3 regions of the Microbispora sp. NPDC049125 genome follow, and region 1 is predicted to be linked to each of the others. Evidence: predicted binding sites of a transcription regulator. Region 1 holds the regulator's gene; each other region holds the start of a gene.
What was found. Region 1 encodes LexA, which represses DNA repair genes until DNA is damaged. Its sites were predicted from a motif close to TCGAACANNTGTTCGA; they were not measured.
Positions count from the first base shown of each region.

Region 2: AB0B72_RS16420 (DUF6504 family protein) is a predicted target of LexA. The motif match lies at 2,484-2,499, and genes of this name have one in related genera.
Region 3: recA (recombinase RecA) is a predicted target of LexA. The motif match lies at 2,474-2,489, and genes of this name have one in related genera.

Region 1 is NZ_JBEZDW010000011.1:46,891-50,867, reverse strand. Features, by position in the region: gene AB0B72_RS15360 (MFS transporter) at 1-851, shown strand, start outside; gene AB0B72_RS15355 (SDR family oxidoreductase) at 854-1,735, shown strand; gene lexA (transcriptional repressor LexA) at 2,074-2,787, shown strand; gene AB0B72_RS15345 (MalY/PatB family protein) at 2,870-3,977, shown strand, end outside.
Region 2 is NZ_JBEZDW010000012.1:98,398-102,374, forward strand. Features, by position in the region: gene AB0B72_RS16415 (DNA polymerase III subunit alpha) at 1-2,038, opposite strand, end outside; gene AB0B72_RS16420 (DUF6504 family protein) at 2,139-2,405, opposite strand; gene AB0B72_RS16425 (macro domain-containing protein) at 2,717-3,202, shown strand; gene AB0B72_RS16430 (GntR family transcriptional regulator) at 3,203-3,946, opposite strand.
Region 3 is NZ_JBEZDW010000021.1:21,799-25,775, reverse strand. Features, by position in the region: gene recX (recombination regulator RecX) at 164-1,186, opposite strand; gene recA (recombinase RecA) at 1,234-2,331, opposite strand; gene AB0B72_RS23450 (hypothetical protein) at 2,637-2,903, shown strand; gene AB0B72_RS23445 (TetR/AcrR family transcriptional regulator) at 3,120-3,764, shown strand; gene AB0B72_RS23440 (MFS transporter) at 3,855-3,977, shown strand, end outside.

The DNA.
Region 1 (3,977 bases):
GCCGGGTGGTCGGCACGGTGATGACCGGGCTGTTGTTCGGCGCGTTGCTGGCGCGCACCGCGTCCGGAGCGCTGTCCGAGCTGGGCGGATGGCGGACCGTCTACTGGGTCGACGCCGGCCTGATGGCACTGATGGCCGTGCTGCTGCGTGTCTTCCTGCCCCGGCTCGGCGGCGACGGCGGGCGCCTGTCCTACCCCGGCCTGCTGCGCTCGACGGTGGCGATGTTCCGGTACGAGCCGCTGCTGCGGTGGCGGGCGGGGATCGCCGCCCTGAGCCTGGCTTCGTTCAACGTGCTGTGGACGGCGCTGACCTTCCTGCTGGTGCGGCCGCCGTACGGCTGGACGGAGTCGGCCATCGGCCTGTTCGGCCTGGTCGGCGCCGCCGGCGCGCTGACCGGCACGGTGACGGGGCGGCTGGCCGACCGCGGGCGCGTGCAGATCGTGACCGGCGCCGGAACGGTCCTGCTGGTGGCGTCGTGGCCGGCGATCGCCGCCGGGGCGCACTCGCTGGTCTGGCTGTTCGCCGGCGTGATCGTGCTGGACCTGGCGCACAAGGCGGTGCTCAACAGCAACCAGAACGTCCTCTACGCGCTCCGGCCCGAGGCCCGCAACCGGATCAACTCCGCCTTCATGACCTCCTTCTTCGCCGGCGGCGCGGTGGGCTCCGCGCTGACTTCGGTGGCCTGGGTGCACGGCGGCTGGGCCGGCGTGTGCGTCCTCGGCGCCGCCTTCTCGGCGGGGACCGTCGCGCTGTGGGCCATGGAACGCGTCACCGTCAACCGGGCGGCGGGCAGGCCCGCCAAGACCTGCGACCCGATTCCGGTCCGCATCCCCACCACCACGGGAGATTGAGCGTGTCACGCACCGTACTGATCACCGGAGCCACCGGAACCGTGTCCACCGCGCTGATGGACGCGCTGAGCGGGGCCGATGTGGACCTTCGCGCTCTCGTCCGCGACAAGTCCAAGGCGGACGGCCCGGCTGGAAAGGGCGCCGAGGTCTTCGTCGGCGACCTCGGCGACCCCCGGTCCCTGCCTCCCGCCTTCGAGGGTGTGCGGGACGTGTGGCTGCTCACCCCGAACGACCCGCGCGCCCCGGAGAACTCCATGAACGCCCTGTGGGCCGCACGCCAGGCCGGCGTGGAGCGCGTCGTGCGCCTGTCCGTCGTCGGCGCGGCACACGACGCGCCCAACCGCAGCGGCAGGCTGCACGCGCTGTCGGACCGGGAGCTCGAAGTGTGCGGCATGCGCTGGACGATCCTGCGTCCGCACTGGTTCATGCAGAACCTGCTGAACGAGGCGGGCGACATCGCCGCCACCGGCACGTTCTCGCTGAACATGGCCTCGGCGCGGATCGGCATGATCGACGCCCGCGACATCGCCGAGTGCGCCGCCCGTGTGCTCCTCGACGGCCCGGATCGCCACCACGGCGCGACGTACACCCTCACCGGCCCGCGCTCGCTGACGTTCGGCGAGGTCGCCGGCCGACTGGGCCTCGCCCTCGGCAGGCCGGTCACGTACCTGCCGGTCGGCGACGACACCAGGCGCACGGCGCTGCTCGGCCACGGCGCTCCACGATGGATCGCCGACATGCTTGAGGAGTACGCGCAGGCGTACGCCTCCGGCTGGGGAGACTTCACCACCGGCACGGTCGCCGGCCTTCTCGGCCGCCCCCCGCGCGACGTCGTCGAATTCGCCCGCGACCACGCCGCGGCGTTCACCTCGGGCGGCGGCTGAAACCACGATGCGCCGGTCGGCCGCGGGATCGGCGCACCTCGGCGACGACGCTTCACCGGCTCCGCCCTCGACGGACTTGAGCGCCGATCGGGCGCCGGCGATCTCACGAACGCGCCTCTCCGCTTTTCTGTCGCTTTTCGGCGGCATTTCTGAGCTGGGCCGACACCACTTGACGAAGATCGGGAAATCGAACACGATGTCGATCGAACTCACGTACGATGTGGGCGGATGACAGGCGGTTGCGATTTCCGGTGGAAATCGAACAATTGTTTGATGATGATCTTTAATCGCGGTACGGTCGCTCTGAGCGACCTGAGGAACACGGATTGAGAGGTGGCATCGTGAGTGACCGAAGTGAGCAGGCGGAGGCCGTCGGCGACCTCGCGGTTCGCAGGCGCGACTCGCTTGGTCTCACCCCGAGGCAGCGCAAGATCCTGGAAGTGATCCGCGACTCGGTCCAGCAGCGCGGCTATCCGCCGTCGATGCGGGAGATCGGGGAGGCGGTCCAGCTGACCAGCACCTCCAGCGTGTCGCATCAGCTCACCGCACTGCAACGCAAGGGCTACCTCCGCCGTGACCCGCACAGGCCGCGCGCTCTGGAGGTCCGGTTGCCGGGCGAGCCGGTGCTGTGGGTCGACCCGGACGCCACCGAGGAGGACAGCGGCTTCAACCGCCCCACCGCGGCGTACGTCCCGCTGGTCGGCCGCATCGCCGCCGGCGGCCCGATCCTCGCCGAACAGAGCATCGAGGACGTGTTCGCCCTGCCCAAGCAGCTCGTGGGCGAGGGCACGCTGTTCCTGCTCCAGGTGACCGGCGACTCGATGATCGAGGCCGCCATCGCCGACGGCGACTGGGTGGTCGTACGGCAGCAGCCGGTGGCCGACAACGGCGACATCGTCGCCGCCATGATCGACGGCGAGGCCACGGTCAAGACGTTCAAGCGCAAGGACGGGCACGTGTGGCTGGTGCCGCACAACCCGAACTACGAGCCGATCCCCGGTGACGAGGCCACCGTCCTGGGGAAGGTCACGGCCGTCCTGCGCAAGCTGTAGCGGCGATGCTCCGCGGCCACCGGTACGGCCGCCGCCGCGGAGCCGCCAAGCTACTCATTGCGGACGCAATAGGGTGAGTCGGGTGGATTTCGACTCGCTCACCCTTGACGCCGCCCGGACGCGTGACGGGATCAAGTGGGCCCACGCGGCTCCGGACGTGATCCCCGCGTGGGTCGCCGACATGGACTTCCCTACGCCGGACGCCGTGGTGGACGCCGTCACGCGGCGCCTGAAGACCGATCTCGGCTATCCCGCCTGGCTCGACATCCCGAACTGCCCTCCCCTCGCGGAGGCCTTCGCCGAGCGCATGGAGACCAGGTACGGCTGGCACGCCGACCCCGGCCACGTCCGGCCGTACACCGACGTCAACCAGGCCCTCCAGGTGCTGCTGGACGTCATGACCTCCCCCGGCGACGCCGTGGCGACGCACGTCCCCGCCTACGACCCCTTCCTCACCACGATCACCGGCATGGGGCGGCGTCTGCTGCCCATCCCGGTCGCCGCCGACGGCACGTTCCAGCTCCCCGCCGAGCCGGCCCCGGTGGTGCTCCTCGTCAACCCGCACAACCCGTCCGGCCGCTGCTTCACCCGGGCCGAGCTGGAGGCGGTGGCCGGGTACGCGGAGCGTCACGGCAGCCTGGTGATCGCCGACGAGATCCACGCCGAGCTGACGTACGCGCACGCGCGGCACATCCCGTTCGCCACGATCCTGCCCGGGCGCACGGTCACGCTCACCTCGGCCAGCAAGGCGTTCAACATGGGCGGTCTGCGCTGCGCGGTGGCCCACCTCGGCTCCAAGGCCGTCAGGGACGCCCTCGGCGGGCGGCCGCCCCACGTGTACGGCGCCCCGGGCGTCCTCGGGGTGGAGGCGACGATCGCCGCGTGGCGGGACGGCGGCCCGTGGCTGGAGGAGGTGCTGACGGTCCTCGACCGCAACCGGCGGATGGTGGCGGGGCGCCTGCCGTCCCGGATCGGCCACCGCACCCCGGAGGCCACCTATCTCGCCTGGCTGGACGTCGGAGTCCCGGACGCCGCCGGGTTCCTCCTGCGGGAGGCACGGGTGAAGCTCAACCCCGGGCCCATGTACGGGGGCGCGGACACCTGCGTCCGGCTCAACTTCGCCACGTCGGCGCCGATCCTGGAGGAGATCCTGACCAGGATCGGCGCCGCGATGGAGCGACGCCCCACGG
Region 2 (3,977 bases), on a different contig from region 1:
CCACGCCGTGGGTCTCCCGGAGCGGCTCACGCAGGTCCCGGTGGGGGTAGTACGGCTCGCGGAAACCGTGCCTCGCCTCCAGGTAGGGCGTGACCATGTCGGAGTTCACCGGGCCGGGGCGGAACAGGGAGATGTCGACGATCAGGTCGTGTATCGTCCTGGGCTCCAGCTTGGCGACCAGCTCCCGCTGGCCGGGCGACTCGATCTGGAAGCACCCGAGCGTACGGCTGGCGCAGATCAGGTCGTAGGTGGCGGCGTCGTCGTGGGGGACGGCGTCGAGGTCGACGCTCCGGTGGTCGACCCGCTCGATCTCCTTGAGCGCGTAGGCCAGTGACGACTGCATGCGCACGCCGAGCACGTCGAGCTTGAGCAGGCCCGCGTCCTCCACGTCGTCCTTGTCGAACTGTGACATCGGGAAGTCGAGCAGGCTCCGCTCCACCGGCGTGCGGTCACGGAGCGCCGAATTGCCGACCAGCACCCCGCACGGGTGCAGCGCGATGTGCCTGGGCAGCCCGTCGAGCCGCTCGGCCAGCCGGAACACCGCCTGGAGGGACCGATCGTTCAGCCCGCTGTCGCGCAGCTCGGGCAGGTCGGACAGGGCGGCGCGGATCTGCTTGGCCCGCACCTGCGGGAAGGCCTTGGCGATGACGTCGATCTCGTGCGGCGGCAGGCCCATCGCCGACCCGACGTCCCGGATCGCGCTGCGGGCGCGGTAGGTCTCCATCATCGACACGCAGGCGACCCTGGCCTCGCCGTACCGGTCGAGGATGGCGCGGTAGCAGTCGAGGCGGCGGGCGGACTCGACGTCGATGTCGATGTCGGGCAGGCCCTTGCGTCCCTCGGAGAGGAAGCGCTCCATGAGCAGGCCGTGGTCGAGCGGGTTGACCTCGCCGATGCGGATCAGGTAGTTCACCAGGCTGCCCGCGCCGGACCCCCTGATCGCGCACCGTACGCCCATCGAGCGGATCATGTCGGTGATCCCCGCGACGGCGACGAAGTATCCGGACAGTCGCTTCCGCTCGATCACCGCCAGCTCCGCGGCGAGCCGTTCCCGCGCGCCTGGCGAGCGGTCCAGGCCACGGCGGGCCATGCCGTCCTCGCACCGATCACGCAGCATGGGGACGGGGTCCCCGTCGACCTCGGGCAGGTGGAGCCGGGGGTGCTCGGGCTCCAGGAGGGGGACGATCTCCACCGGGTCGAGCGCGCACCGGTCCGCCACCCGGCGCGTCTCGTCCAGCAGCCGCCCGGCACGGCCGGCGTCGCCGCCGCAGATCCGCGCGGCGATCCGCGCCATCTCCGCGCCGTCCTTCAGGTACGCGTGGGCGGTGGGGTGATCGAGGTGCCGCGTGTCGAGGGGCACGAGCTTGCGCGCCGCGTCGAGCACGTTGCCCACCTGGTGGTCGGCGGCGTCGAGGTAGCGGACCTCGTTGGTCAGCACGGCAGGGACGCCCATCGAGTCGGCCAGCCCGGCCATGCGGGCGGCGATGTTGGCGTCGCGGTAGCCGTACAGGTCGGTGACCTCGACCATCAGATCGGGCACGACCGAGCGCCAGGCCGCGAGCAGGGCGCGCGCCTGGTCGTCGCGCCGCTCGGCCACCGCCCGCCCGACCCCCGAACGCGGGCCGAGCATGACCGCCAGCAGGGGCTCGCCGTCCGGGCCCGCCGCGTGCTCGGCCACCATCCCCGGCGTGACGTGCGGCTCACCCCGCTCCCCCGCGTGGTGGGCGGCCGTGACGAGGCGGCATAGGGCGGCCCACCCGCCGGAGCGGGCGAGCACGACGATCCGGGCCGGCTCGCCGCGCCGTCCCCGGGTGTCGCCCCCGCCGTCGAGGGCGAGATCGACGCCGACGACCGGGGTGAGCCCGCGTTCGTGGCAGGCCCGGACGTGCTTGATCGCGCCGTAGAGGCCGTCGCGGTCGGTCAGCGCAAGGGTGTCCATGCCGTGCTCGGCCGCCCGGCGCACCAGGGCGTCGGGGAAGGCGGTGCCGTACCGCGGCGAGTACGCCGAGGCCGTGTGGAGATGGACGAAGGAGGCCATCAGGAGAGCCCTCCCGCCACATGGAGCGTTGCCGGCCGGAAGCCCCGGGGGCCCGGTGAGGGCCCGCGAACCGGGAGCCGGGGGCGATGGAGCGTTCCCATCAATCCCAGGCCCTCAGCAGGAGCCAGCCGCCGCTTGCGGTGTCGAACCGCAGTTCGTAGGTCCCCACCTCCTTGCCCGACGCGGCCTCCACCCGCCAGAAGCGCCGCTCGCCGGGATCGGCGTCCGAGGTCTTCCACCACTCGCGGGCGACCACCCAGTGATCCTGGACCTCGCGGACGGCGTAGAGCCGGTCGCGCCAGACGAACTGAGCAGGCTGCCCGTCCCGGACCCACACCTCGATCGGATCGCCGTAAAGTCTGCTCAAGACTCCTTCTCCCTGATGTGGCGTCGTGGCCACCCGGGGGAAGACGGGCGGATAAATTCGGACAGAATTGCCGCTACTTCGAACATACGTTCCCAGCTGCTCGAACGCAAGTCGCGACATGCCTGGAACCATGCCCCCGGAGGCCCGTCGCGCTCCTCCCGGCCTGCCGCACCGCCCCGGAGCGCACCCCACTGCCGTTCCCACGCCTCCGAGGCCGGAACCGTGAATGTCGGACGGCACTGATACTTCTGGAGGTGAACGGCTCGGCGGCCGGGCAGGAGCAGAGACGACGTCAGACGGGGGCGAAACGCTTGATCACCGAAACCACCGGCGACCTGCTGCTTGACGACGCTCAGGCGCTGGTCAACACCGTGAACACCGTCGGCGTCATGGGCAAGGGCATCGCCCTGCAGTTCAAGCGCGCCTTCCCGGATGTCTTCGCCGCCTACGCGGACGCCTGCGCGGACGGCCGTGTCGAGCCTGGCCGCGTTCTCCCCGTACGGCTGGGCGATGGTGACCGATGGGTGCTCAACTTCCCCACGAAGCGCCATTGGCGGCAACCGTCACGTCTGGACGACATCGAGGCAGGGCTGGACGATCTCGCTCGACTCCTCGTCGAACTTGATGTCCGGAGTGTCGCGATCCCTCCATTGGGCTGCGGCAACGGGGGCCTCCCCTGGGCCCGGGTCCGTCCCCTCATCTTCGCGAAACTCGCCGATCTCGATGTCGACATCCGGCTTTACGGGCTCGGCGTTCCCACAGGCGAGGACATGCCCACTGTCTCCGGACGGCAGTGATCAGTCGCCGGCGCGGCGGACGAGGGGGTTGGCGGAGGTGGAGTTGCGGATGCTGAAGGTGACGCTGCCCGCGCGGTAGCGGTCGTCGGACCACTCGACCGGGCGGCCCTCCTGGCTCGTCGTCGTACGGCGCTGGCGTAACAGGGGGCTGCCGCGGCGTACGCCGAGCAGGCGGGCGTCGTCGCTCCCGGCGGCCACGGCGTCGATCAGGTGCTCGCCGTACGCGAAGACCAGCCCGACCGACTCGTAGAGCTCCTGGGTGACGGACTCGCACTCCGGATCGAGCTTCTCCACGGCCGGGGCGATCCAGCCGGCGTAGACGGTGCGCTCGACGAGAACGGGCTCGCCGTCGAGCCGCCGCAGCCGCAGCACGGTGAGAATCTCCTCCCCCGGCGTGAGCGACAGCCGTTCGGCCTCCGCGGCCGTGCACGCGCGGCGGCGGGAGGACAGCACGGAGCCGCTCGCCCGGTAGCCCATCGAGCGCGCCCACTGCGCGAAGCTGTGCAACTCCGCGAAGCTCTGGCTGCGCTCGCTGCCGAGCACGATCCGCCGGGCGCCCTGCCGCGACCCGACCAGGCCCTCGGCCGCGAGGACGGCCACGGCCTGACGTATCGTCCCTCGGGCGACCGCATATCGGGAGGCCAGCTCGGTCTCGGAGGGCAGCTGGGCGCCGATCGGGTAGTCGCCGCGGACGATCTCGTCCCGCAGCTCACTTGCGATCTGTTCGTAACGCGCCACCGTCATGGACCCTTCCCGTTCACTCGACCGACATAGA
Region 3 (3,977 bases), on a different contig from region 1:
CGGAAGGCCCGAGGGCCGTCAGTGTCTCTCGTCCGTCGTACTTCACCGTTATGGCAATCCGCGCTGCGCGGAGTAACTCCTCACTGCGGTCGAGATTAAGCGTCAAAGAGGTAACGAGCAAGCAAAGGTGACCTGTCAAGCCACTTTTGCCCGGTGCTCTCGGTCACGTAGAGCCCTCCGGAAGGTCATCCACGTCCACACCTTCGGCCTCCAGAGCCTCCCGGACGACGCGGAAGGCCAGGCCGGGCGGGTAGCCCTTGCGGGCGAGCATGCCGACCAGACGGCGGGTGCGGGCCTGGGGCTCGGCCCCACGCGTCGCCCCCAGCTTCCGCGCCACCAGCGCGCGGGCGGTCTCGACCTCCTGGTCGGGGTCGAGCTGCTCCACGGCCTCCTTGACCGTCTCCTCGTCCACGCCCCGGTGCCGCAGCTCCTGGGCGAGCGCGCGGCGGGCGAGTCCGCGGCCGGTGTGCCGGGAGGTGACCCAGGCCGCCGCGAACGCCTCGTCGTCGATGAGCCCGACGTCGGAGAAGCGCTCGAGCACGGCGTCGGCCACCTCCTCGGGGACCTCCCGCTTGCGCAGCGCGTCCGCCAGCTGTGCCCGCGTCCTCGGGGCCATGGTGAGCAGCCGCAGGCAGATGGCGCGTGCCACCGCCTCGGGGTCGGCGTCCGGCCCCTGACTGGCCGCCGAGCCCTCCTGGGGCCCGTCGGGCAGCCATCCCTCGCGTCCTCCCCGGCGCCCGCGGCCCCGGCCCGCGCCGCCCTCACGACCCCGGCCGCCGTCGCGGTCCACGCCCTCACGACTCAGGCCGTCGCGGTCCACGCCCTCCCCGTCGTCGGGGAACGGCTGAGCCTCGTCGGTCGGGCGGCCACGCCCTCGCCGGCCGCCCGCGCCGCGCCGGCCCGCGCCTTTCGTGCCTCGACCGCCGGACGTGCGCGCCGGCTCACCGCCGGAGGAGCCGACGTCAAACGCGGCGACGTCAAACGCCGGAGCGCCAGCCGAGCCGGCGTCAACCGAGGCGGCGCTGGAGGAGGCGGCGCGGAAAGGGGCGCCTCGGCGGGCGGCGCCCGCTGAGCGGCCGGCCTCGCGGCTTCGGATCTGCTCGCGCAGCGCGTCGATGGCGGCCGCCCTCGGCGAGTCGCCATCGGCCTGCCCCCAGGGACCGGAGGCCCAGTCCCCCGGGCCCATCTCGTCACCGGAGGGGCCGGGGGTCTCGTCGCTCCTCATGCCTGGGCTCAGACGTCACCCGGCTTGGGCGCCGCCGACTTGCCCGCCCGGGTGGACGCCGCTGGGGCGGGGGCGGGAACGGCGGGGGCCGCCTCGCTGGGAGTGTCGAGGCGCGGCCCGATCCCCAGCTTCTCCTTGATCTTCTTCTCGATCTCGTTGGCGATGTCGGGGTTGTTCTTCAGATAGTTGCGGGCGTTCTCCTTGCCCTGCCCGAGCTGGTCGCCCTCGTAGGTGTACCAGGCGCCGGCCTTGCGCACGAAGCCGTGCTCGACGCCCATGTCGATAAGGCCGCCCTCACGGGAGATGCCGAACCCGTAGAGGATGTCGAAGTCGGCCTGGCGGAACGGCGGGGCCATCTTGTTCTTCACGACCTTGACACGGGTCCGGTTGCCGACCGGCTCGGTGCCGTCCTTGAGCGTCTCGATCCGCCGCACGTCCAGCCGTACGGACGCGTAGAACTTCAGCGCCTTGCCGCCCGTCGTGGTCTCGGGCGAGCCGAACATGACACCGATCTTCTCGCGGAGCTGGTTGATGAAGATGGCGGTCGTACGGGTCTGGTTGAGGGCGCCGGCCACCTTACGAAGGGCCTGCGACATCAGGCGGGCCTGGAGGCCGACGTGGCTGTCGCCCATCTCGCCCTCGATCTCGGCCTTGGGCACGAGGGCCGCCACCGAGTCGATGACGATGATGTCGACCGCGCCGGAGCGGATCAGCATGTCCGTGATCTCCAGGGCCTGCTCACCGGTGTCCGGCTGCGACACCAGCAGGGCGTCGACGTCGACACCCAGCTTCTTCGCGTACTCGGGGTCGAGGGCGTGCTCGGCGTCGATGAAGGCGGCGATCCCTCCGGCCCGCTGGGCGTTGGCCACCGCGTGCAGGGCCACCGTGGTCTTACCGGAGGACTCCGGGCCGTAGACCTCCACGATCCGCCCGCGGGGGTAGCCGCCGATGCCGAGGGCGACGTCGAGCGCGATCGCGCCGGTCGGGATGACCTCGACCGGTGCGCGCGCGTCGTCGCCGAGGCGCATGACGGAGCCCTTGCCGAACTGCCGCTCGATCTGCGCGAGGGCGGTGTCAAGGGCCTTCTCGCGGTCGTTGATTGCCATTGGGTGCCCCCTGGAAGGGTCGTCGTCTGCTAGTCACCGAAAAGCTACGGGGTGCCACTGACATTTTCCGGAGCTTCCCGCATCCCCGCCTGGCGAGGCGCCCGGAGCGTGCGACGGCTCCGCGGCGACCACTTCAATATAGCCGAACGACTGTTCGATCACCTACGGAACGGGGCGACACGGCGGGGCGATCGGCACCCCAACCGCCGCGCTACATTCCCGGGCGTTACCCAGTCATGGTTGCCAGCCCGCTGACCTGCGGCGATCCTGGTACCAAAGCCGGATCTCCTCTTGAAGGCGGCGACGTGACGGGGACCAGCACGTACGGCCGGCAGCGCCGCACCCACCTGGAGGCGCTCGCCGAGCGGCTCCCCGAGCGCGGCCTGGGCGGCAGGATGCTCGGCGACGACGACCCGGTGCTGTGGATCTGGCATCCGCACACCGGCAAGCAGACGATCGTGTTCGCCACGCCCGCCAACGAGGGGTGGATGTTCCTGTGGTCCCCGGACGGCCAGGAGAGCGCCGAAGACCCCGGCCTGGCGGCCGACACGATCGGCAAGCTGCTCGGATAGCGGTGTCCTGCCCCGACGGCCGGCGAACCGGCGAGCCGCTCCATCGGCCCCGCCCGTCACCCCGTCGTCAGGCGGCGACCGGAATGTGACACAGCCCACAGCGACTTCCCGAAATATCCGGGGACGACTTCCCGGTTTGCTCCTACATCCACGAAGTGGGGACTCATTCCCCGATTCGTACGACGGATGACAGAAAGGAGCGCCGCTGTGGGCACCATGAGCACGACCGCCGAGCGGCGCCACGGCCCTCGGCTGCGGGCGGACGCGTCGCGCAACCGGGAACGGATCGTGGCGGCCGCGCGTGAGGCGTTCGTGGAGCATGGGGCCGACGTGACACTCGACGAGATCGCCCGGCGGGCCGGGGTGGGCAACGCCACCATCTACCGGCACTTCGCCGACCGCTCGGAACTCATTCGCCAGGTGACCCTTGAGGTCATGAACCGGACCATCGAGCTCGCCGAGTCGGCGCTCGCCGACGAGGAGGACGCGTTCGAGGCGCTGCGGCGCTTCGCGTACGGCGCGACCGAGGAGCGGATCGGCGCCCTCTGCCCGATCCTTTCCGAAGACTGCGAGGCCCTCGCCGCGCAGCTCGCCGAGAAACGCGCTCGCCTTGAGCGGGCCCTGCAGGGCATCATGGACCGGGCGCGCGACTCGGGCCTGCTGAGGCCCGACGTGGCCTCCGGCGACGTCATGATCGCGATCGCGCAGCTCACCCGCCCGCTCCCGGGCACCACCCGCGTGAGCCTGGACAGGTTCGTCCACCGCCACCTCCAGCTCTTCCTCGACGGCCTTCGCGCTCCGGCGCGCTCGGCCCTGCCCGGAGCCGCGGCGACCTTCGAGGACCTCCGTAACGACCACTGATCACACCGGCGAGCGCCTGAGCCCCCCAGCTCTCCATTTCCACCTCGCTCTTGCCAGTTGCTTCTCTCCACACCGTTAGTGAGTAAATCCATGCCTGAAACAGCCCAGGTCCAACCGGACCCCCGGCGCTGGAAAGCCCTCGCCTTCATCGCAATGGCCCAGCTGATGGTCGTGCTCGACGCCACGATCGTGAACATCGCCCTGCCCTCCGCC